Regions from separate parts of the Pontibacillus sp. ALD_SL1 genome, predicted to be linked through region 1. Evidence: riboswitches for the same ligand, from Rfam matches in the RefSeq annotation. Region 1 holds a riboswitch; each other region holds the start of a gene.
The links. Region 1 has a riboswitch for cyclic di-GMP ahead of IMZ31_RS22640 (Ig-like domain-containing protein). Riboswitches for the same ligand answer to the same signal wherever they lie in the genome.
Positions count from the first base shown of each region.

Region 1 (7,596 bases):
GTTTCGGAGTGGGAGAATGTGAGAGTGATCCTTGAAAGTAGAAAACATCGTCATAGAAGACCCCTTTCTTGCTCAAGCCTGCTTGAGTCAGGACTTACAGAGGTGTAAAACGGTCTTATTATAGGGACCTAAATCCGATAGTCAAGAAAGAAAAGGGAATAACACTTCGGAAAAAACGTACTAGATCCTATGAAATACATAAGCGCTTTCAACCATTTCGTCACATCGGTCAAAATCTCGCAGCCCGACTTCGAATATGTAATCTCTTTCTATGATGTAAGGCTTTACGGCCTTCCAGTTGATTTTCCCTTTACCGATCGTGAGGCTGTCGTGGTATTCACCAAAGCTATCCACTACATGATAGTACTGAACATAAGGATGCACCCTATGAACGAGATCGATAAATCGCTTTTGATCTCCTCTTACCGCGATAAAAGAATGGCTTAAATCCTGAACGAGGGGGAGCTTAAGAGGAGTGATGACAGTGCTGATGAGATCTTTGTTTTGGTAGGAAAACAATCCCGAGGTGCTGTCTTCGAACAAAAGATGGTCACGTCCTCGTTCCATATACTTTTGCAACTCCTCATATAATTGTATTGTGTTACGCTCGTTAATTGGGATAGGGGTCGATTCATGGTAATTGCCGTGCAGCACGGTTTTTGTCTGATATTCCCTGGATATCTCCACCAATTGTTTTGTGCTCCACTGAAAATAGGTTTTTCTTTCTAGATCGGGGGAGAGGATGTGTTGAGGTTTCCCTTTGTAGGTCATAGGGTGATGAAGATAAACACGTGCTCCTTCTCTCTGAACAAGGGTGATCATCTTTTCTAGATGAAGGATTCCTTTTGGGGTTAAATCTTGTTCTGTGAGATGGAACTCGAATGTGCAGGGTGAGAAAAGCAAACGATTTAAAACCGCTTTTTCGCTTGTTGACGATTTAACTCGGTGGCTGACGCTCATAGCGATCCCTCCTTTTTATCGAATCATAGTAGTTTTATAGGAGGAATCAAGGGGTGAGTAAGGGTATTTCGCTTTTGAGCCCGAGCTCCAAATAAAAACTTAGTAGCAACTCCGAATGATTAAATAATAGAGATTTCAGCAATTGCTTAACATTCGCCTTATAATAGGGAAAACACTCCAGAGAGGAAGAAGTCTAGTGATAACGGATGGAATGTGTTACAGCTTAGAATGTCTTCTTGATCGGTTTAATCAAACTGGTGAATATGAGGAAGAGGTTCAGCGCGGGGAAGAGATGGTACACGCTCTTGAGAAAGAATCCAAAAACTTGCGCAAAACAGAGGAATGGAATGACTATTTCCAGGTTGTTCATGCGATAGAAAACTGGGAAGGGCCGACCATTCAAAAAGCTTGTGAATTTTCGAGGCGTTTGAAAAAGACTTGTTCAGGACAAGGGAATGTCGTGAGGAGGGTTCACAAAATTCAAAGTGTTTTGAATAGATGGTATGCCTATAAACGATCGAGAAAAATGCCTAAGAATACAACCCAAAGGACCATCCTCGTTCAGCAAAATCCTCCCAAATTATCCATTGCTTATAAAGAGTTCAGAAAGAAGCTGCTAGAAATGGTCAAAGTTTCAGAAGGGGTCTTCCACTCGTTTAAAGAGGATATAAAGAAAGAGAAAACCCTTGAAAAAGAAAGCTTGAATCGTGTCGGAGAAGCAATCATAAATCTGGAAAAGCAACTCCTCCGAGACAAATGCGACGCCATTACATTGTATTATGCGATGTTGTGGTATCGGGATTTACGAAAAGAGCGTCGTGAATTGAAAAATAATATTGAAATGTACCAGGATATCCAAAAATTCGATGTAGAACTCATCATGAAAAACACGGTTGATGATCTTCATAAAATCGATCGGTTTATACAAAACCGAACGGCTTATAATCGTCGTCTCGAAGAACGAATCAAAGAAACAAAAAAATATGCGTAAAATCGATAAGGTCGCGTTTTGTGTACAAGTGGTTGAGAGCAGGGATTTAGTTAGCGATAGGGCTAAATATACAAATTTCTGTTTGTTCTCGTCTTGCAAGTTGAATATTCTAGTTAAGGGAGATGTTGAAATATGAAAAAAGAATTAAGAAATAAGATTTTAGAAGAAAATAAATACAGTGATTTACTAAACCAAAACCCCCAATATAGACTGCAAGGTAGCAGAAACAAGAAGGTTATTGTTGGAGTTATTAAAGGTGATCCAGAAAATTATAATGAGGGGCTACACCATCTTAATTTTAAATCTTTCAACAGTTGGAAAGAAGCGTATCACTATTTAGAAGGTTAAGTTCTTGACGGAATTTTATTTTTATAGGAGATTTCAAAGAGCAATATACGTGGTTGATGGAGTTCTTGGAGTAATTCATATAAATACAAACGACTTTTCTTCGCCGTTTTAGAGAATGCGCTAAGAAAACGCGAAACAATATGCTTAGAGAAAAGGGTGGGGCATCGCATCCTTTTTTTTGTCGTACATACCTTTTTAAAAACATCGTTTTTTTACCCACAGCAGACAAAAATATGGTATCAACACCCCGTAAGACCTACCATTCTTTTTGAAAAAGGCAAACTGATCGAAAGGTCAGGACGCAAAGCCTAGAGACTAAGGGGAGACCTACGTTCGTCTGGCTACCAGAAGAATTTTTTCAAAAGGAGAGGTGATAAATATGAAAATGATCAAAAAGATTTTCGCAACAGGGTTAGCTCTATCATTGGCACTTTCAGCTTTACCTTCGTCGGCTTCCGCTCTGAAAAACGGATATGAATTCAAACTTGGGATGGGGGCTAAGAACGGAGGAATTGAACTAGGCAGATTAGACAGCTCTACACTTGTTCTTTACGGATATAAAGACGGATCAAGAGATAATATCTCAAAAGACGTCACGTATACGGTAGAAGATGAAAGTGTGGCTGTTTTACGGGAGTGCCTGGGAGACTGTATGGTTGTTGAACGAGTCGGACCAGGAAAAACGGAGATTAAGGCAAACGTGGGGGCATCATCTCCATCATTTATTGTAACGGTTCCAGAAATGGAAGCAGAAATCTACCCATCTGATTTAACGTTACGTCCAAATGTGAAAGAGGAATTTTATTTAATCGGGTCTTATCCTTACTCTTCGTTAGAGGAAGAAGTCACAGGACAGGCTACGTGGACTTCTTCCAATCCTTCTGTTGCTGCTGTTGAAATGAAGAACAACAGACCTGTTATAACGGGTAAAAAGGAAGGGAAGGCTACCGTTAAAGCGAAATGGGGGAACCATACATACGAAACGACTGTAATGGTTACAGGAACGCCTTATACAGGACCCGTCAAGGTCAACACATCAAGAGATGTGATCGATAACCTTCATACAGAGGAATTTTATGCGCAGGCTGAAGATAAGAATATAAAAGAAGAAACAAAGAAAGAAGTGGAGAAAGAAGAATCTAAAGCGAATGCTGATAAGAAGGCAGAAGTGAAAGATAAACCAACAGATGCGAAAAAAGAGGTTGTCGCACCAAAAGAACTGAAGAAAAAAGAGGAAGAATTGAAAGAACTGATTGCTTCCAATAAAGCATTGGCTGATCAAATTAGCCAAAATGAAAAAACAAAAAAAGAGTTGGAACAAAAAGTTGATCAAAAAGAATCGGATTATGAGCAAACGATAGAAGAACAAATTCAAAAAGAGAAAGAAAAGAACGAAAAGTATCAATCCACATTGAAAGCACAGGAAGAGGAAATAGGTGTTCTTAAAAAAGCGCTTCAGGCTTTCAATGACATGATTGAATCGATTCTGAGCTGGATTAAGGGATAAGAAAAACCGATGATTTCTCATCGGTTTTTTTGCATCAGACGACCTGTAAAAGCGGCGTTTCTTGTTTAGCAAGGACAGAAAAGTGAGATTTATACCATTCGTTTTGATCACTGTACTCAATGCCTAGGGTTGATCGTTCGCCATATATAATCATCATATCAGCTACTCTCGTTGCAGGATACCTTTGCTGTGATTGGAAATGAACCCCGTCCTCATCTACAACAGAAATCATGCAAACAACCGTGGTCATGAGATCAGCTCCCTCTTTTTGGTTTAGGGTAACACGAATACCAATCTCGCGAAAAAGAAAACGCTTTTTTTACACTTCTAATAAAGAAGGCAACACGGCATTGACAGCTTTTCGATTTTCCCACAGGAACTTCATTTGATCCTCTTCATACAATCGTTCTTCTCCCTGATCACAATATCCTTCCCCTTTTCCGTGCCGTGTCATGACGCCGTCCCTGTATTGCATGAGTGTCCAGGTTCCTCCTCGTTTTTTGTCATGAAAAACAAGGTAGTGTTTCTTTCCTCTCTCATCAAACGGGGTGAATCGAGGGAAGTCTTCTAACAAGAGAGCTATATCTTTTTTTGATTTGATTTTCATAGGCAAAACACCTCCACCTTTATCTTACTCGATCCCTTTTCATAAAAGAAGAGGAAAGATGCATAGGATAATAGGGGAGGTGTTGGTATGAAAGATATCAGACGGGCGTATCGGGAAAGGTGGTTCCAAAAAGGAAGGGAGCTTGGGTTCACGGATAGTGAGATTGATAAAATGGAACGATTGCTCCATTGTCTCTGTTGTTTTGTTCCTGCTGTAAGTCCGTCTTATTTTGATCCAGAACGAGAAATGAAGGAGTTGTTTCAGAACGACCGTGCGTTGTTCGGGCGTTTTTTCTATGCGGCTGTTCATGATTTAGGGTGTTTATCGGCGTTACGAGAGGAGGAAATTCCGATTGGGCGTGAATTTGAAGATTTTCCAAGGTTTATAGATTTAGTGCATTTTTTTTTAGAAAAGTAGATGACAAATTGAAATTCCTGATTATCATAAGGGTAATCAAAAACAAAAAGGGAGACAATTACATGATAAATCTGTTGAAACAAGCAAAGAACAAAACACGAGCGATCAAAACGCTCTTCACATACAGCAAGAAGGAACAAAAGATAATGAAGGTGTACAAAGAAGGTGATTTAAAGATGCTAAAAAAAGAGAAACAATTAGAGTCGGCGGAAACATTCATATACGACTCAAACATACAAAACTACTAAAAAGCGATACCCAACTATCGCTTTTTTCTTGTAAATAGAAAAACAAAAGCTGCCCTTAAGGCAGCTTTATTGCATTCAATTGTTCTTTGATCGTTTTGGCTAAGAAACGAGAGACCCGATAATCCACTGCATTCTTAAGCATCTCAAATATGCTGGTCAGGCTGCCTGTAAACGTGAAATCATCAGGCAGGCTGAAAAGTCTCGCTGTTTCTCTTACAGACAAATAACGGTGCTCTTCGGGATGAATGAACACATCATCCTGAACATGTGTGATGGTCGGAGCGAAATCGTCCCATTTCAGACGTTGGCAGTAGTTGTTGAACCGTTTCTTTTTCGCTCGGAGTTCAACAGGGACGCTTTGAATATTTCCACCTTGGGGAACATGAATCATTCGCGATAAAGTCTTTTCGGTTGGCTTGAAATATAAATCCTGACCGTTCACGCCAGCTGTTCCGTAAAAGGCGTCACGAACCGTGTTCACCTCGGTAAGATTCGGAAGCGTGATGGAAGGAATGGCGTCTTTCATGCCCAGGATAAAGGAACGCCTCCGTTTTTGTGGTGAGCCAAGTGATGTGGCATCGATGACGGAGCTCACAATATTAAATTCGCTCAGTCGTTCTTTGAAGCGCTTCAGTATTGCTCCTCCTTTGACCGTAATGAAGTTCGCTACGTTTTCAATCAAGAAAGATCGTGCGTTGCTCCATTTTATAATGTTAATGGTCTGTTCGACCATGGGGTGAAAAGGAGAGTCCCCATCTCTGAAATTGTCTTTTGTGTTAAGGGCACTGAACTTCACGCAGGGGATGCCAGCTGTGACAAAGTCCACCTGCGGAATATCGGACGCTTGAAAATCCAGAACATCCCGCATGATGATATGATCACCGATGTTTTGTTTATACGTTTCGATATGATAGTCTTTTAAAGCCTTTTTTTCATACCGATCGTTCGCGAAACGGATGTCGTACCCTTCATCTTTGAACCCTTTATCCAATGATCCGCATCCTGAGAAAAGGGAGAGCATTCCAATGGCTTTTTTCTTTAGCTCTCCTCTGCCATCCCCTTTAAACAAGTCGAAAATCGTCATTTGTTCAAAATTGCTTACTTTGGCAAGTTCCTGAACAGAAACCTTGTACGTTTTCTGTTCTCTTGCTTCCTCCAGAGAAATAACTGAAGCCTGAGGTTGTTTGACAGAAAACACGATGCTCCCGCGTTTGATTTCTACCTCGAATTCACTGTGACCTTCGAAAAATGATTGAATGTCACTCGTTTTGATATCAATGACAGGAACCGTCTTTCCAGTTTTTTGAGTCGTTTTAGCCACACGTCTTGTGCCATCGTGTTCAGTTGGAACAATCGTTATGTTTTTCCGAACAGGATCTACGCTGTATTTATAAGACTGCCCTATTCCGAAACCGTAGTGAGCTAAATATTTCGCTTCAATGTACAAACGGTTCTTAATTTTATAGAGTCGTTTTTTTATAGCGTTTTTCATCTTATCGTCCTCCTGGGATCTATTAGGTACCTCTTCATTATAGAAAATCATGGAATAAATGGGCGGAAATAGGATTGATTTTTATGGGTGGGCGAGCCTAACTAATGCGCAGAATCACCCTGCTGTGGTGTATAGTAATAATAAAAAGAGAGGAGCCATGACGTTGAAAAATTGGAAACAGGAAGCTGAAGTTTTGTTTCGTGATATTACGGATACCCACAACCTTGAAACAATGCTCCAATGGTCGGAGGATGTAACAGGAGGGGCACTTGCGAACTATGATCCCTCGAAGGATTTAGTGACATTGTTCGAAGTGAAAATAAAGCGGGCGATGGGTGAAACGGGGTGGATGTCCTACCCACGCATTCTTGTTGCGCATGAACTGGGTCATGCGTTTGATGAGAAGAACCGTGAGGGATGTACAATGTTTAACAGAGCGAATGCACGTTTAAATCGCTGCGCGGAAACAGGCCCTTCTTCGGATTCTTTTGCGAAGTATTACCGAAAATGGGCAGTTCGTTTGTTGGATCTAGAGGAAGAGGCTTGGAAGCATGCGGAACGGTTTTTAGGGGTAGCCCCCTTAGAATTCTCTCTTATAAAGGATACCTCTCTCTGTTCGTATAAAAAGACCGTCCCATTTCGGTATAAAGGATATCGGCTCGCGATGGATATTTCTGATGAGTTGGAGCGTTTAGTGGAAGCGGGAGGAGCGTCAGGGAATGACTTCAGAACACATGAGATTGGATTCATGAAATTTGAAAAAGAGAAACTCCTTGTATATCCTCATTCTTTAAAGAAGAGCAATCAATCACAGTTAAGGACAAAAACCTACGGAGCTTACAGCATACTGCATGAACACAGCAAAAAACGGGTGGGTGATTATGATGAGGAATACGAAAGACAGTACAGGTTCATGCATGATAAGCCGCAAGGGTTTGAAAAGGAGTTGGAAAGGTCGTTCGTTCGCATGAGAAAAAAGAGGGAAGAACAGATTGAGGAGATGGAAAGGCATTTAAAAAGGATTGA
Region 1 is NZ_CP062975.1:635,528-643,123, forward strand. It holds gene IMZ31_RS22620 (hypothetical protein) at 1-54, opposite strand, end outside; gene IMZ31_RS22625 (apurinic/apyrimidinic endonuclease family protein) at 181-960, opposite strand; gene IMZ31_RS22630 (hypothetical protein) at 1,157-1,951, shown strand; gene IMZ31_RS22635 (hypothetical protein) at 2,084-2,299, shown strand; cyclic di-GMP riboswitch class I at 2,566-2,648, shown strand; gene IMZ31_RS22640 (Ig-like domain-containing protein) at 2,679-3,806, shown strand; gene IMZ31_RS22645 (hypothetical protein) at 3,841-4,056, opposite strand; gene IMZ31_RS22650 (hypothetical protein) at 4,126-4,413, opposite strand; gene IMZ31_RS22655 (hypothetical protein) at 4,501-4,830, shown strand; gene IMZ31_RS22660 (hypothetical protein) at 4,893-5,078, shown strand; gene IMZ31_RS22665 (DNA cytosine methyltransferase) at 5,134-6,570, opposite strand; gene IMZ31_RS22670 (hypothetical protein) at 6,734-7,596, shown strand, end outside.

Region 2 (7,596 bases), on a different replicon from region 1:
GGGTCTTCAATCCTCTCAATAACAACCATGCATCGAATGGAGATATGATGCCCCCAATATCTTTCTGAGTCGTCATGGCCAATTGTTGAATGATGTCTTGTTTCCCTATTAGAAGCCCTGCAACGACATCGCCGTGGCCACCAATATATTTTGTAGCGCTATGAAGAACCAGGTCACAACCAAGCTCAAGCGGCTTTTGCAAGTAAGGCGTGGCAAACGTGTTATCGACTACAACTGGAATGCCTTTATCCTTTGCCACCTTGGTAACCATCTCTAAATCAATTAATTCCATTGTAGGGTTAATCGGTGTTTCGACGTAAATGCAACTCGTTTCCGGACGGATTAAATTTCGAATTTCTTCTTCCGTATCCATTGTAGAGAAAGACGTTGTAATATTGTATTTGTCTTCCATCATGGATAATAAGCCAAATGTACATCCATAAACCCCACGAGAACAAAGGATATGATCGTTAGCCTTTGTTAGACCGATTAATACAGCTGAAACAGCCGCCATTCCCGATCCAAATGCAAGGCCCGCTTCTCCCCCTTCAAGCTGAGCAATCCGATCCTCTAATGCCCTTACAGTCGGATTGCCTAACCTCGAGTAGACATAACCATCCTCTGTACCTGCGAATCGATTTTCCCCCTGCTCTGCACTATCAAAGGTAAATGTCGACGTTTGAAATAGCGGTGTCGTTAGGCTTCCTAAAAAATCTTTTGAGTCATAGCCTCCATGAATTACTTTCGTTTCAAAACCGTGCTCTTTCTTCCCCATCATGGTGTCCCCCTTTTTGCCTCTAAAGCCTTCTATTCACATCATATGAGATGTTGCCGAAAAATGAAAGCGTTTTCTTTTTGTTTTATAATGGTTTTGTTTCCGTTCGTTCACCCAAATAACAAAAAGGTTATAAGGAAGCCTTCTATACTACTACCTACCATAAGAAGAACTCGATTTGAACACCCCAACTCCTGTAGTCGGGACGACATGGCCATGCGTCGGGACGCGCGACCAAAGTGACGGGACGCCCAGGCCAAGTGTCCGGACGCGCGACCAAAGTGTCGGGACGACCGGGCCATGCGTCGGGACGCGCGACCAAAATGACGGGACGTACGAGCCATGCGTCCGGACGAGCGATCAAAGTGTCGGGACGCACGACCGAAGTGACGGGACGACCGGGCCATGCGTCGGGACGCGCGACCAAAGTGTCCGGACGTACGACCGAAGTGACGGGACGCCCAGGCCAAGTGTCCGGACGAGCGATTAAAGTGTCGGGACGTACGACCGAAGTGACCGGACGCCCAGGCCAAGTGTCCCGACGCGCGACCAATGCATCAGAACATCCCAAAACAAAAAGCGCAAACTGCCTCAAATAAGACAATTCACCTCTCCTTTCACTTTGCTAGGATTTCTCACCTAAGGCAAGACTGATTCCGATGATTCCTAACAATACTCCTTTTGCGACATTCAAACGTCTGCCTACTTGAGGGATTTTTGATATCCAATTTCCTACTTTCTCAGCAAAGAAACTTATAGTAGTGAAAATAATGAAGGCCTGTATTAGGAATAATACTCCAAGCCCGACCATTTGATATGGAACCTCCCAAGCTCCTTTTGAATGGTCAATAAATTGAGGAAATAGAGCAAGGAAGAAGAGAGAAACTTTTGGATTCAGGACATTCATAAGTACACCTCTTTTATAAAGCTTCTTATACTCAAGTGCTTGCTTAGATTCAACCCGAAGATCTCCTCCTTCTTCTTTGAACGCTTGCCATGCCAAATACAATAAATAAACCGCTCCAGCATATTTGACTACCATAAAAGCTAGCCCAGACTGATAGACAAGAGCTGTGATTCCAATAGCGGCTGCTAATGTGTGGACTAGTATCCCTGTACATAATCCAAATGTTGTAGCAATGCCTGCTTTTTTATTTTGAGAAATGCTTTGGGCTAACACAAATAGATTATCAGGACCAGGCATCAATGTAAGCACGACAGCAGCTCCTAGAAACGATAGTAAAAGATAAATACTCAAGTGAAACACCTACTTTCTTCTTTTGAATAGTATGTATGTAGGTTCTATATTAGCGGGTCAAAGATCATTTTGGAATACTTTTCTGCTACAGAGAGGAGAACAACATGGCTTATCAATGGGGTGTGGATTCTACACAAGAAGCCACAAAAGATTTATATGACTGTGTACTAAAGAATTACGGCAAGCCCAAATACTGGGGACGCTACCTATCAACTGTCCCTGAGGTTTCGGAAGGATTAACTGTCTCAGAAATTGAACGATTGCATAGTAGCGGTACGAAAGTTATGGCCATTTACAATAATTTCACAGAGGCCACAGGGTATAGGAAAGGAAAAGTCATTGCTCAAAACGCTGTTTTTCATGCCAGGCGTTTAAACTTCCCTAAAGGAAAGGTTCTGTTTGCGAACGTTGACAAGTCCTTTAAAGTTGATGAGTCGTGGATTCGAGGGTACGTGGAAGGTATGTACTCTTCAGGGTATCAACCCGGATTTTCTTGTAATCCTACAAAAGGAAAATTTAATGAAGCTTTTTGCAAGGCAGCCTCAAAGGATCATAAAGTGGCTGCACAGTCCGTCCTTTGCAGTGCAGAACCGGTAACCGGAGTTACAAGAGCACGTAAAGCACCGAAATATACACCTGCTAAACTTTCTTGCAAATCAAATGTATGGGGGTGGCAATATGGTCGTGACGCCCAAGCTTGCCCCATTAACACCAACCTCATAAATGACCGCCTTCTCAATTTATTATGGTAAAAAGGAATGAGGCTAAGGACCAATCGTTAAATGGTTACTTAGCCTTTTATTCGTACACCTCGCACATTAAAAATGTGAAGTTCGCTTTCAAGTTGTGTAAAAATTTAAATTATTAACCTTTATTTGCTAAGCAAATATTGCTATGATAATAGTACTAGTTCCTACATAATACGACAGGAAGCTTTGAAACCAATCTGTATTTGGGCGCTTATGGTTGGTCGAGCTAGTAGCGCAACCGGCCGCATTGATCTTATTCAATGGGGTTTTTTTAGCTTCAAAAGCCTTGGCATGAACATTGATTTATTTTCGTGATTTCGTTTCACCCTAATAATAGATTAATAGAACGTGATCCATCACAACCATTTGAACACGGGGGATTTTATGAATATTTTTGAACTTTTACAGAAAAACCGTTTATTTCACAATTATCAGCCCCTTCATCACCTGGCCGATGATGCTATTTATGGATATGAAGCTCTACTACGCTCCACTATTCAATCCAATCCTGAAACACTTTTTAAAATCGCTATGCAATCTAACATTCTCTACAAACTTGATACCATGTCGATCGAGAAAGCTTTCACGCATTATTCTAATCAACCTAACGATCAAAAACTATTTCTAAATATGTTCATGTCTACCCTTCTTCACCCCAATTTCATTCGATTTATGCATTCCATTCTAGAAGTCTCTTCCTCTCCTGCTCCATCTATCGTTTTCGAAATGAATGAAGCGAAGGAAGAGGAGGCCATGTGGGAGTCTCCCCTCCTTCCTATTCGTATTAACATGTTACGAGAGATGGGGATTAAATTTGCGATCGATGATTTCGGACAAGGGGCTACTTCATTAAAGAAAGCAGTTGAAATGGAACCAGAGTACTTGAAGCTTGACCGTTATTTTGCAACAGAATTAGCTACAAGTGATAAGAAGCAAAAACTGGTCTCCCTTTTCACCGATTATTTTAAAGGGGATACAACGGTCGTATTAGAAGGAATTGAGACAGAAGATGACCTTAAGTTAGCCAAAGAGATCGGGATTGATATAGCGCAAGGGTACTTTATCGGCAAGCCTCAAGCTCTTGTAGTCGGTTGAAAAATCCACACCATCCAAAAGACCACTGAATTGTCTTACCAATCAGTGGTCTTTGTTTTGGTTATAAAGCAGAGTTGCAGAAAGATCGAAGCTGAGACATAGTCCGTTGCTAGAAGAGTTCTTATGTGGAGGAATTAAAAATCAACAACCAACATGAACAGTGCCAAATTTATTGATCTTCCTGCAGTCTTCATCGTATAGTTCATCTCGCTCCACGGCATAGTAAATAATAGTACAAATGCCAAGGAGGAGCATGATGACACGTAAATCAAATGCCCATTTAGCCAATGAAAAAACCCTATGGATGAAGCAAACGGATTTGCCTGAGTTTGAATCGCTTAAAGAAGATATTCAAGTGGATGTGGGAATTGTAGGAGCAGGGATTACCGGTGTTACCCTTGCTTACTTGCTTTCTAAAGAAGGGATGAGTGTAGCTTTACTAGATGCTGATCGAATTTTACACGGTACGACAGGTCATACTACCGCAAAAGTTTCTGCTCAACATGACCTCATTTATGATGAGCTCATTCACCACTTTGGAGTAGAACAAGCAAGGAAGTATTACCGCGCTAATCAGGAAGCGCTAGAATTTATTCAGAACTTGGTAGAGAAGGACGAGATCAAGTGCCAATTCACAACAGAAGATGCTTATATTTACGGTATTAGCGAGGAAAATAATCACAAGATCGAACAAGAAGCGAAAGCCTATGAAATGCTCCGTATAGAAGGAGAAATCATTGATCGCCTTCCAATTGATCTATCTATAAAGAAAGGAATTGTAATGCGTAATCAAGCGCAATTCAATCCCCTTTCCTACTTACAACACTTAGTTAGAGAAATGACGAAAAGGCATGTCCGTATCTTTGAGCAGACTGTAGCTATCGATGTAGAAGAAGGAACCGAGCCTAAAATTGTTACAAAAAACGGAGCTAAAGTAACCTGTAAATCGATCGTTTCAGCTTCACACTTTCCTTTTTACGACGGTAAAGGCTTCTTTTTTAGCCGCATGTATGCTGAGCGTTCTTATATTGTAGCAGCGAAAACGGACCAACCTTTAGAGGGAATGTATTTAAGTGCAGATCAACCAAAGCGCTCTATACGAACGACATCCTTTAAAGATCAAACCTATCTATTACTAGGTGGAGAAAGCCACAAAGCGGGTCAGAGCAATTCTTCAAAACAACATTTTGATGCTTTAGAGAATTTCGGACGCAGGCATTTTGATCTATCTGGAACTTTACAGCAGTGGGGGGCACAAGACTTAATTACAATGGATAAAGTGCCATATATCGGCCATTTAACTTCCCGTCATTCTAATATTTTTGTCGCCACTGGATATCGGAAATGGGGAATGACAAACGGGACTGCAGCTGCTTTATTGCTTAAAGATCTGATTCATGAGAAAGAGAATCCTTATGAGGATCTGTTTACGCCTACACGTTTTTATGCTGACCCTAGCATCAAGCACTTCTTAACCCAGAATACGAATGTTGCTTCACAATTTCTAAAAGGTAAAGTAAGTTTCAATACACACTCTGTAGATGATCTACATCCTGGAGAGGGATCAACGATCATTCATCATGCTCAAAAAGCCGGTGCTTATAAAGATGAATCCGGAAACGTACATGTTGTCGATACTACATGTACACACCTCGGATGTGAAGTTGAGTGGAATGGAGAAGAAAAGTCATGGGACTGCCCATGTCATGGCTCACGCTTCTCCTATGATGGAACGGTCCTAGAAGGTCCCGCTGACAAGCCGCTAAAAAGATTAGATGAGTAATACAATCGGCCTTGCACATAAGAGTCTTACTGTTTAGTGTTGATTTGTTTCATATAAGGCGCCTTATGCGGAACACTTGGAGATGAGATATTTTAGTATGGATAGGCCCGTTACGTTTGATGAGTGCTTGGGCTTGCTCGGGGACAACTCGCTTTCCTGCAGGGAGCTGGGAAGCGAGTGGTTTCCAGGCCCACCTTACTCTGAACTAAAGCTAACGGAAACATTCTCTCAGCTTAGAGTCTTCAACAATCCTGACCTATTATTGAACAAGCTTGTTATAAAGAATAACAACATTAAACTTTAACAGAGCCAAGACAAAAAAGAAGCTGCCATATGGCAGCTTCTTTTTTACGAGATAAAGGTAGAGCTTAGAATGAGCGCTCTTCTTCAATCTCATGATATTTATCAAGAATGTACAACTTGCTTGGTTTGTGTTCTTGGGCCATTTCTTCTGCTTTCTCAATAGCCTTATCTTTCTTCTCATACTTGTCAGTCGGAGCTACGTCCTCCACTTTTACGTACCATTCTGTTGCATCTTTGTTGGGTGCTACTGTGTATTCTCTCATGTATATCGCTCCTTTTTTTGTGTTGGGTTATACCTATATGTTCCCAACCTCGAAGCGTATAAAACATCTATCCGAATAAATGAGTATGCTTTAGAAAATCTGCTATGCAGTAGCCCATTTACCTACGGTTTCTAGAGCGGATTGTTCCGGGAAATACTCAATGAAATAACGATAAAACAGTGCTTCTTGTTTACTACGGATTTCAACTGGAGCTGCTTCGTTCATACGAGCCAATTCTGAATCGGAGATTGTTTCATTGGCATAGGTTTCAAGCAAGTCTAATGCACCACTACCAGCTGAGAATTCTTCCTTTTTCCTCCACAATACCTGGTCCGGCAATACTCCATCAAATGATTCTCGCAAGATGGTTTTCTCCATTTGTTCTGCCGTATGAAGCTTTTGTTCAGATGGAATTTGTAAAGCCGTTTCAATTAATTCTAAGTCCAAGAATGGAACACGCAGCTCAATGGAGTGCGCCATGCTCATTCTGTCCCCACGTTGTAAATTAATATTATGAAGGGTATTAATGATTCGAATGATTTCTTCATTAAGAGATTCTGTCGTTTGGAATTGCTTCATATACTCATAGCCAGCAAATATCTCGTCAGCTCCCTCTCCAGAGAGAATTACCTTAACATGCTCTGAGGCAAGCTTTGACACAAAGTAATTCGGGATGGCACTTCTTACTAAAGAAGGTTCGTACGATTCCAAAGCATATACGACATGAGGGATGGCCTCTATTAGTTCTTCTTGTGTATATATGTATTCATAATGATCTGAACCTATTGCTTTAGCTACATCACGAGCACGCTCGATATCTTCACTTCCAGCTGAGCCGACGCAAAACGATTTCACCGTTTTCCCCTGCTCCTTAGCCTTCTTTGCAGCAATCGCTGAAATTAAGCTACTATCTAATCCACCACTTAAGAGCACTCCAACCTCCACATCTGCCAGAAGCCTTTTCTCTATCGCTTGTTCAAGCTTTTCTCGTATCGCTGTTGTCATTTCACGACGCGTCGTTTGAGCGGTTTGGTCTGGATGCTGAATCTCTCTATATCTTACAAAGCCAGTTTCTGGCGTATAATAAGTTCCAGGAGGAAATTCCTGCACATCATTTGTAACGAGATATAATGTTTTTAATTCAGAAGAGAACACATAATTCCCTTCATCATCTCTCCCGTAATATAAAGGCTTAATTCCTAATGTATCTCTCGCCGCAACGAATGTATCAGTCAGCTCATCAACTATGACGAATGCAAACATACCATCAAGCTTTTCTATACTCTTAACCCCTTCTGTTTCAATTAATTTTAACGCAACTTCACTATCGGAATGGGTTAAAAATGATGTTTGCTGCTCTAACTCATCTT
Region 2 is NZ_CP062974.1:3,682,693-3,690,288, forward strand. It holds gene megL (methionine gamma-lyase) at 1-775, opposite strand, end outside; gene IMZ31_RS18235 (LysE family translocator) at 1,401-2,033, opposite strand; gene IMZ31_RS18240 (glycoside hydrolase domain-containing protein) at 2,138-2,785, shown strand; cyclic di-GMP riboswitch class II at 2,953-3,031, shown strand; gene IMZ31_RS18245 (EAL domain-containing protein) at 3,167-3,877, shown strand; gene IMZ31_RS18250 (FAD-dependent oxidoreductase) at 4,134-5,660, shown strand; gene IMZ31_RS18255 (DUF2188 domain-containing protein) at 6,029-6,226, opposite strand; gene asnB (asparagine synthase B) at 6,329-7,596, opposite strand, start outside.
Region 2: linked by a shared signal. The riboswitch ahead of IMZ31_RS18245 (EAL domain-containing protein) and the one ahead of IMZ31_RS22640 (Ig-like domain-containing protein) in region 1 are both predicted to bind cyclic di-GMP.

Region 3 (7,596 bases), on a different replicon from region 1:
TTTACATCCTCATCAGTCTGCTTTTTCTTTTCTTGCTCTTCCATCCACTCCTCTATCGCAGACGCCTGCTCTTCTTTGGCGACGACTAACTCATCTGTAACATTCTTTTCCTTCACATCTTTGTCCCGGTCAAGATACGTATCTTCTCCATTAATACGAACGGAGATCTTATTGTGCTTGTCCACATGCTCCCCTCATTTCTCTACTAGTTTGTTTCAATCTATCACACGACTAGAGAAAAGAAAGGCGACTTCTGTCATCTGGGGTTCTCGTCTTTTCGCCATGATTTGGCAAAAAGACATAAAAACACCCTTTCATATTGAAAGGGTGTGCATGGCTCTATTGTTCAGCCTCGGATAAATCCTCATCATCTTCAAATGGCGTCTCTTTTTGAGAGGGTTCAGGATAATGATATTGGGGAAGTTCATCTTGCAATCCGCTTAAATCAGGTTCATAAAATGCAGAAAAGGTTACAAGAAAAGAAACTTGTTCCCCCTCATCAGTAGTAGATTCATTTGGTTGAAACTCGATCTCATCAAAACTTACCAGGCGAGGAATCTGTTCTAGTTCTTCAAGAAAAAGTGTTAAATCTTTGAAACTATTTGCCTGAACGTTGACTTGGTACGTAAGTGCATTCACCGATGGCATAACAGGAGGGGAATCAACAGCTGATGCTTCTTCTGCTTCCTCTGCCACTTCTTCTTCTGTTTCACTGGTCGGTTCAACCGTATCTCCACCCTCATTTTCTCCTGTTTCTATCATTTCGTCACCATCTAGAACAACTGACTCAATATATGTTCCAGACACGTTTTCAGCCCGCTCTATAGCCAGAATGACTTGGTCCTGAACAGGCAGAACCGGGAGCTTTAATTGCAATTCTCGCGACGTTTTTAAGGTAAGATCCTGCTGCTCTGTTTTTTGATCGGCAAGTGAATTGAGTATTCTTTCCTCATTATTAAGTGAAGATTTCACTCGGTCGACTTCTTGAAGAGCTGGATCTACATAGAGAGAGTGAACAATCCAGTAAAAAGCGAGAAAGACGATGACAAGTAAAACGACAACAATCGTATGTATTCGTCTCCATTCAATCTTCATCGTCCTGCCCCCTCTCTTCCCATAGGTCTTTATTAAGTGTCACTTCATATTCAGCCACATATCTCGGTCTATACTGAGTGGGGTCTAAATCTTCCTCGAGTACGTTCGACGTAATTTGTTGGACCGACACATTTTCCACATAATCTTCTTCAATTAGCGTATTTGTATAAGCTGCCACATCCTGAAAGTCATCGAATCGAACATAAAGAAGCAGCGATTGAGGACGAACATAGACGTAGCGCTCAAAGAATCCACGCTCTGGCAACAACGAGACCATTCGCTCAAGAAGTGAGACTGCAGGGAAAAGGTTGCTTTCTAATGCCTCAACAGAACGCTGCAATTCAAGACGATTGGTCTGAACTTCATCTTTCAGCGCTTCCTGATACTCCTGTTGCGCTACTCTCACTTGCTGAATTTGACTATTCACATCTTCTGCTTCATCTAAAGCTTTTTGCTTGTCCATGTAAAGGAGGAGCCAAATGAAGAGAATGGCAAGGACAGTCGCAAGAGCCATTAAATAAGGCACCAAATTTTGTTTCTCTTTCTGTTCAAGTAAATTTATTTCTACCTTCATCGACTTTCGATCCCCCTAACGTCTACCCGCCTATGGTTTCAGGGCTAAGCCAACGGACTCTGAATATCGAAATGGAATGACTCCGTCTTCGGCTATTGAAAATTCTTTAGAGTCTATCATTTTTACGTTCAACTGTAAATCGCGCTGGCACTTTTCATACACTTTATGTAACAAAGGAAAATCACCTGAGATTAATAGATTTGTAACAGCGGATTCGCCATTTGTGACAGAATAGCGATAGAAGTTCATAATGCGCTCGACTTCTCTCATCTGTTCCTCCATATAGGCCTCGATTTCTTGATCATCACCTGTAAAACGTACGTCTGTATCCCCTTCAACCGGTACTTCCCACAAGTTAGGATCTAATCCACTCTTCATGTAACGTGTAAATTGAGGATGGCAATTATGAAAAACCGTTAACACGACACCATCCAAATTCCACTGAAGGGACAGTAAATGATCCTCTGAACGGGCATGATCCAAATCATAATATAAACGGTATAAAGACAAAAAAGTCAGGTCCGCTACAGCTGGTTTCGTATTCGCATCTAATAGAACTGACTCAAAAGCCCGAACCCGTGATTCCGGATAGGCAAACAAGAGCACTTCGTTCATATTCGTCTTCTCTTCTAACACGACATAATCAAATACGGGCTCTTCAAAAGGAAGATGCAACCCTTCACCGATCTGCATATACAAGTATCCCTTTACCTCATCAGCCGTCTTTAAATCATTCGGAATATGAAACGGTTTAATAATAACGGAGGCATCTGGCACGCTAAAGTATACTTTCTTCTTACGCCACTCTTTCTCTTCAACCAACTCCTCAATAATAGAAGAGAGTTTCCTTGCATCCACGATCTTACCTTCTTCTATAATCCCACTTTCCAGATAACGTTCTCCGCAATCCACTATACCCGTTAGCTCCGGAGTGTCACATTCTATATATCGGAGTACATGGTCTTTAAATATAATGTTAATGCGCTCTTTTGACTTTCTAAGCTTGAACACACTCAGTCACCTGCCTTTCTGATTAGAATAAGTGAAGGTACCAATCAATAATAGGAGCTTTGAAGAAATAACTCGTTAAAGCACCTAACACAATGTAGGGTCCAAATGGAACTGGCTTTTTCCGATCAATCTTTTTAAACAAAAGCAACACTCCACTTATGAGAGATCCGTATAAAGTAGATAAGAAAAAAGCTAACAGCACTCCTGGCAATCCAAGCACAACGCCAATGACACCAAACAGCTTCATATCTCCACCACCCATACCGCCCTTGCTAGCAATAATAATGATGGCTGTTAAAATGAGACCTATCGCCCCTCCCGCTAACGAATCCCACCATGGGTCAAGAGGGGAAGCAATTCTACCAATAATGAGAAGCGGTAAGAAAAAGAGTAGGATTACATTAGGAATAAGCATATAGCTTAGATCGGTTACTGTAATAATAACGAGTAACGAAGTGAAAAGGAGTGCAACGATAAGTTCAGTGGAGAAGCCAAATCGTATAAAGCTATAAGCATACAAAAATCCCGTAGCCGCTTCGACTATCGGGTATAGGGGTGAAATACTCGTTTTACATTTGCGGCATTTGCCTTTTATGGTTATGTAGGAAAGTATCGGCACTAAATCATACCAGTTTAATGTGTATTTGCAATTTGGGCACTGAGATCTAGAACTCCTATTCATCTCTTTAATCGGTACTCTGAAACCCACCACATTAAAAAAAGAACCCAAAACCAACCCTACAGTAAAAACAATCGCATAACTGAAAGTATACAATTTATCTATCACCTTCTACTTTTTTCTAAAAGAAACACCCCTGTAAATACAGGGGTATAAATAAGTTATCAATCCGTAGTTGTAATCTTTGAGACATTATCTCTAATTATTTGATCTTTAGTTTTATATGCGGACTCACTTCCTAGTGAATATCCGTTTCCACCACTTACATATACACTGTATTTTTCGTCCCCATTAGTGTCAGTTTCTACTTTCACGCCACCAGTGAAGGTATTATTTTCTAAATAATCGTCAGAAGCCAGAGTAGCGAAAGATGCTGTAAAATCATAGTCATCTTCAGATAGCGCTTTTAATCGAGCTGCTTCCAATGCTTGTTCAGCACTTCTAACCACTGCATCTTTCTTACTATTCTCAATAACTCCAGCAATACTAGGCACTGCGATCGCCGCAATAATCCCTAAAATAACAATAACTGCAAGTAGTTCAACAAGCGTAAAACCTTTCTCATCTTTGTTCATCAATTGACGAAACTTCTTTAACATGAGTCTGTTCTCCCCTTTTTTATAATAAATAATTATGAAACTCTCATTACAAAAACGACCACACCATGAACATGTCTGTTGTTATGTACGGTCGGTTGCACTACTCGCTCCAGGGTGGCTAAGTGCCCATATACAGCCAACCTTTCGTCGCTTCCGGTGGTATCTTCATACGTGTAATCATCTACACCCATTATAGTAAATCCGTCTCATGATTACCACTATTATCTTATGAATTTAGCACATTTACCCAATTTGTTCAAAAATAGAGAACATTGGGATGGCAATGGCTGCTACAATCCCGCCGACGATCAGGGCAAGGAAAGCAATCATTATAGGTTCTATTAAACTTTTAATCCGATCTGTTGCGTAATCTAGCTCAGATTCATAGAAATCAGCCACTTTCCCTAGCATATGATCTAAAGAACCAGAGCTCTCCCCAACAGAAACCATCTGAGTCACAAGAGGAGGAAAGATCCAGTGCTTTTGCATCGGAGCTGCCATGGATTCTCCCTTTTCAAGGGATTTTCTTGTCGTTTTCAGGACCGATTCGACAACTTTATTGCCGACAATACGCTCTGTGATATAAACCGCTTGTAAAATCGGTACAGAACTATTAAATAATGAGCTCATCGTCCGTGTCATACGAGCTAATACCGCCTTTTGAATAAGAGGACCAAAGATAGGAATTCTTAATTTCACAAGGTCGAGTCCATAAGAGAATCGTGGGTACTGTTTCATATACTGAATTCCCCCATAAACAAGAAGTGGAATTACGATAAACAACCACCACATGCTCTGTGAAATTTCCCCTAAACTCATCACAAATTGTGTAATCGGAGGGATATCGCCTCCGAAGGACAGGAACATATCCGCAAACCTGGGCACGACGAAGCTTAATAAAAAGATCACGATCCCAATGGCAATAACCAACACAACGACCGGATATGCGAGAGCTGAAATGACCTTTTGTCGTGTGTCGTACTGCTTTTCATAATAACCAGCAAGCCGGTCAAGGATTTCATCAAGGTTCCCTCCAGCTTCACCGGCCCGAACCATATTGACGAATAAATCGGGGAAAATCTTGTGATGCTTTTCTGCCGCATCAGAGAAGGAAAGACCTCCTTCAAGATCTTCTGCTATTTGGGTGAGTGCTCGCTGAAGTGCTTTACTAGATGTCTGTTCTTTTAAAATATAAGTAGATTGAATGAGCGATATACCTGATTCAAGCAACGTCGCAAACTGGCGAAGGTAAATGACAAATTCTTTATTTTTCACCTGACTCCCTAGTTGTATATCTTTATACAAAATGCTGTTCAGCTCATTAATGGTTGCAACGGTCATCCCCTCTTCTTTTAATTTCCCAACAGCTTCTCGCTTAGAGTCAGCTTTTATACGTCCTTCCTTCATCTTCCCCTTAGGTGTACGAGCTTTGTACTTGAAGTAAGCCATTCTCTATTGCCCCCTCTCTTCTAAAAACGGGGCGGCCGCTTCTGTTGTGATAACCCCTTCCTCCACTAAAGCACGGACAGAAAAATCAAGAGTGTGCATGCCTTGGGCTTTGGACGTCTGAATGATATTAGGAATCTGGTGAATCTTCTCATTCCGGATAAGGTTCTTAACAGCAGACGTATTCATAAGAACTTCAGTAGCAGCCCGCCTCCCTTTCTTGTCCTTACGCTGAAACAAGCGCTGTGACACAATGGATTGAAGGACACTAGCTAACTGAATACGTACTTGCGTTTGCTGATTAGGTGGGAACACGTCGATAATTCGATCAATGGTGCTTGCTGCTCCGGTTGTATGAAGTGTCCCTAATACCAGATGTCCTGTTTCAGCAGCTGTAATAGCTGTCGAGATTGTCTCTAAATCTCTCATTTCTCCGACTAGGATGACATCAGGATCCTGACGCAAACAAGCACGTAAGCCATTGGCAAAGTTATTCGTATCGAACCCTACTTCCCGCTGATCGATAATGGAATACCGATGAGAGTGTAAATACTCTATTGGATCTTCGAGTGTAATAATATGTCGACGCATCGAGTTATTCATGTAATCAATCATGGATGCAAGCGTTGTTGACTTTCCGCTTCCTGTAGGTCCAGTAACGAGCACAAGCCCTTGAGGTTTCTCAGCAATTTCTCTTAATACATTAGGCATATGTAAGGCATCTAGTGTAGGGATTTCTGTCGGCACAATTCGAACAGCTAGTGATACACAATTCCGTTGGTGGTAAGCATTAATACGAAAACGTGACACACCAGGGATTCCGTAGGAGAAGTCGACCTCTCCTTTATCTTTAAACGTATCCCATAGTGTTTCTGACAGAATCGCTTTCGCCATCCCCAATGTATCATCTGGTCGCATCGTTTCTTTCCCGTACTGCTTTAAATCTCCGTGCAATCGAAAGATCGGAGGCACACCGACCGTTATATGGATATCCGAAGCTTTCAACTCAAATGCTGCCCTTAACAGTTTCTCAAATCGCTCTTTCATGAACACACCTCCTTACTCACTTTTAGCTACACGCAACACTTCTTCTGTCGTCGTATGTCCTTGCTTGACTTTAAGCAAGCCATCATCAACTAAAAAGATCATCCCCTTCTTCCAGGCGTACTCCTTAATCTGAGACATAGATCCGTTGTTCATCATCATTTTCCGAATCGTTTCATCAATGGTGAGCACTTCCTGAATGGCCATGCGGCCTCTGTAACCCGTATGCTGGCAACTATTACAACCTTCTCCTTTATAAACCGTTTCGGCCTTAAGCCCTCGCTTATGAAATAACTCTTTTTCTAGTTCAGTCGGTGTATAGGCTGTTTTACAATCACGACATATTTTCCGTACGAGCCGCTGAGCGACAATACCAGATACAGATGACATGACTAAGTAAGGCTCAACATCCATATCAATCAAACGAGGGATCGTAGCTATGGCACTGTTTGTGTGAAGCGTACTAAATACGAGGTGACCGGTTAAGGATGCTCGAATCGCAATCTCTGCTGTTTCTGAGTCTCTAATTTCTCCGACCATAATGATGTTCGGATCCTGTCTCAGGATTGAACGGAGACCAGCTGAAAAGGTGAGACCAATATTTGCATTCACCTGAACTTGATTGATTTTATCCAATTGATACTCAACAGGGTCTTCTACTGTAATAATATTGACATCGTCTGTGTTCAGATGATTTAAAGAAGCGTATAACGTAGACGACTTTCCTGAACCAGTAGGACCTGTAATTAAAACAAGACCTGAGGGCTGATTGACTAATTCGAGATAACGTTTATAGTTAATTTTGTTAAAGTCCAAGTCACTCAGTTTGCCCATTGCGCTACCGAGATTCAAAATTCGTATGACAATTTTCTCCCCATAAACGGTCGGCAAGGTCGATATTCGCAAGTCAACAGGGGTATGATCAATGAACGTCTTAATTCGTCCATCTTGAGGTAAACGAACTTCTGTAATATTCAAGTTAGCCATAATTTTCACACGAGCGGTCAATGAGTTTTGCATAGACTTTGAAAGTCCCTGTTCCGTTCGTAAGACGCCATCTACACGGTACCTGATTAGCACTTTCGTTTCTTGAGGATCAATATGAATGTCACTAGCCTTCATTTGAACGCCTGCTTGTAGCATTTGGT
Region 3 is NZ_CP062974.1:2,662,990-2,670,585, forward strand. It holds gene IMZ31_RS13590 (SPOR domain-containing protein) at 1-185, opposite strand, end outside; gene IMZ31_RS13595 (hypothetical protein) at 340-1,095, opposite strand; gene IMZ31_RS13600 (hypothetical protein) at 1,085-1,669, opposite strand; gene pilM (type IV pilus biogenesis protein PilM) at 1,700-2,680, opposite strand; gene IMZ31_RS13610 (prepilin peptidase) at 2,703-3,455, opposite strand; gene IMZ31_RS13615 (pilus assembly FimT family protein) at 3,524-3,958, opposite strand; cyclic di-GMP riboswitch class II at 4,039-4,122, opposite strand; gene IMZ31_RS13620 (type II secretion system F family protein) at 4,202-5,407, opposite strand; gene IMZ31_RS13625 (type IV pilus twitching motility protein PilT) at 5,411-6,451, opposite strand; gene IMZ31_RS13630 (GspE/PulE family protein) at 6,464-7,596, opposite strand, start outside.
Region 3: linked by a shared signal. The riboswitch ahead of IMZ31_RS13615 (pilus assembly FimT family protein) and the one ahead of IMZ31_RS22640 (Ig-like domain-containing protein) in region 1 are both predicted to bind cyclic di-GMP.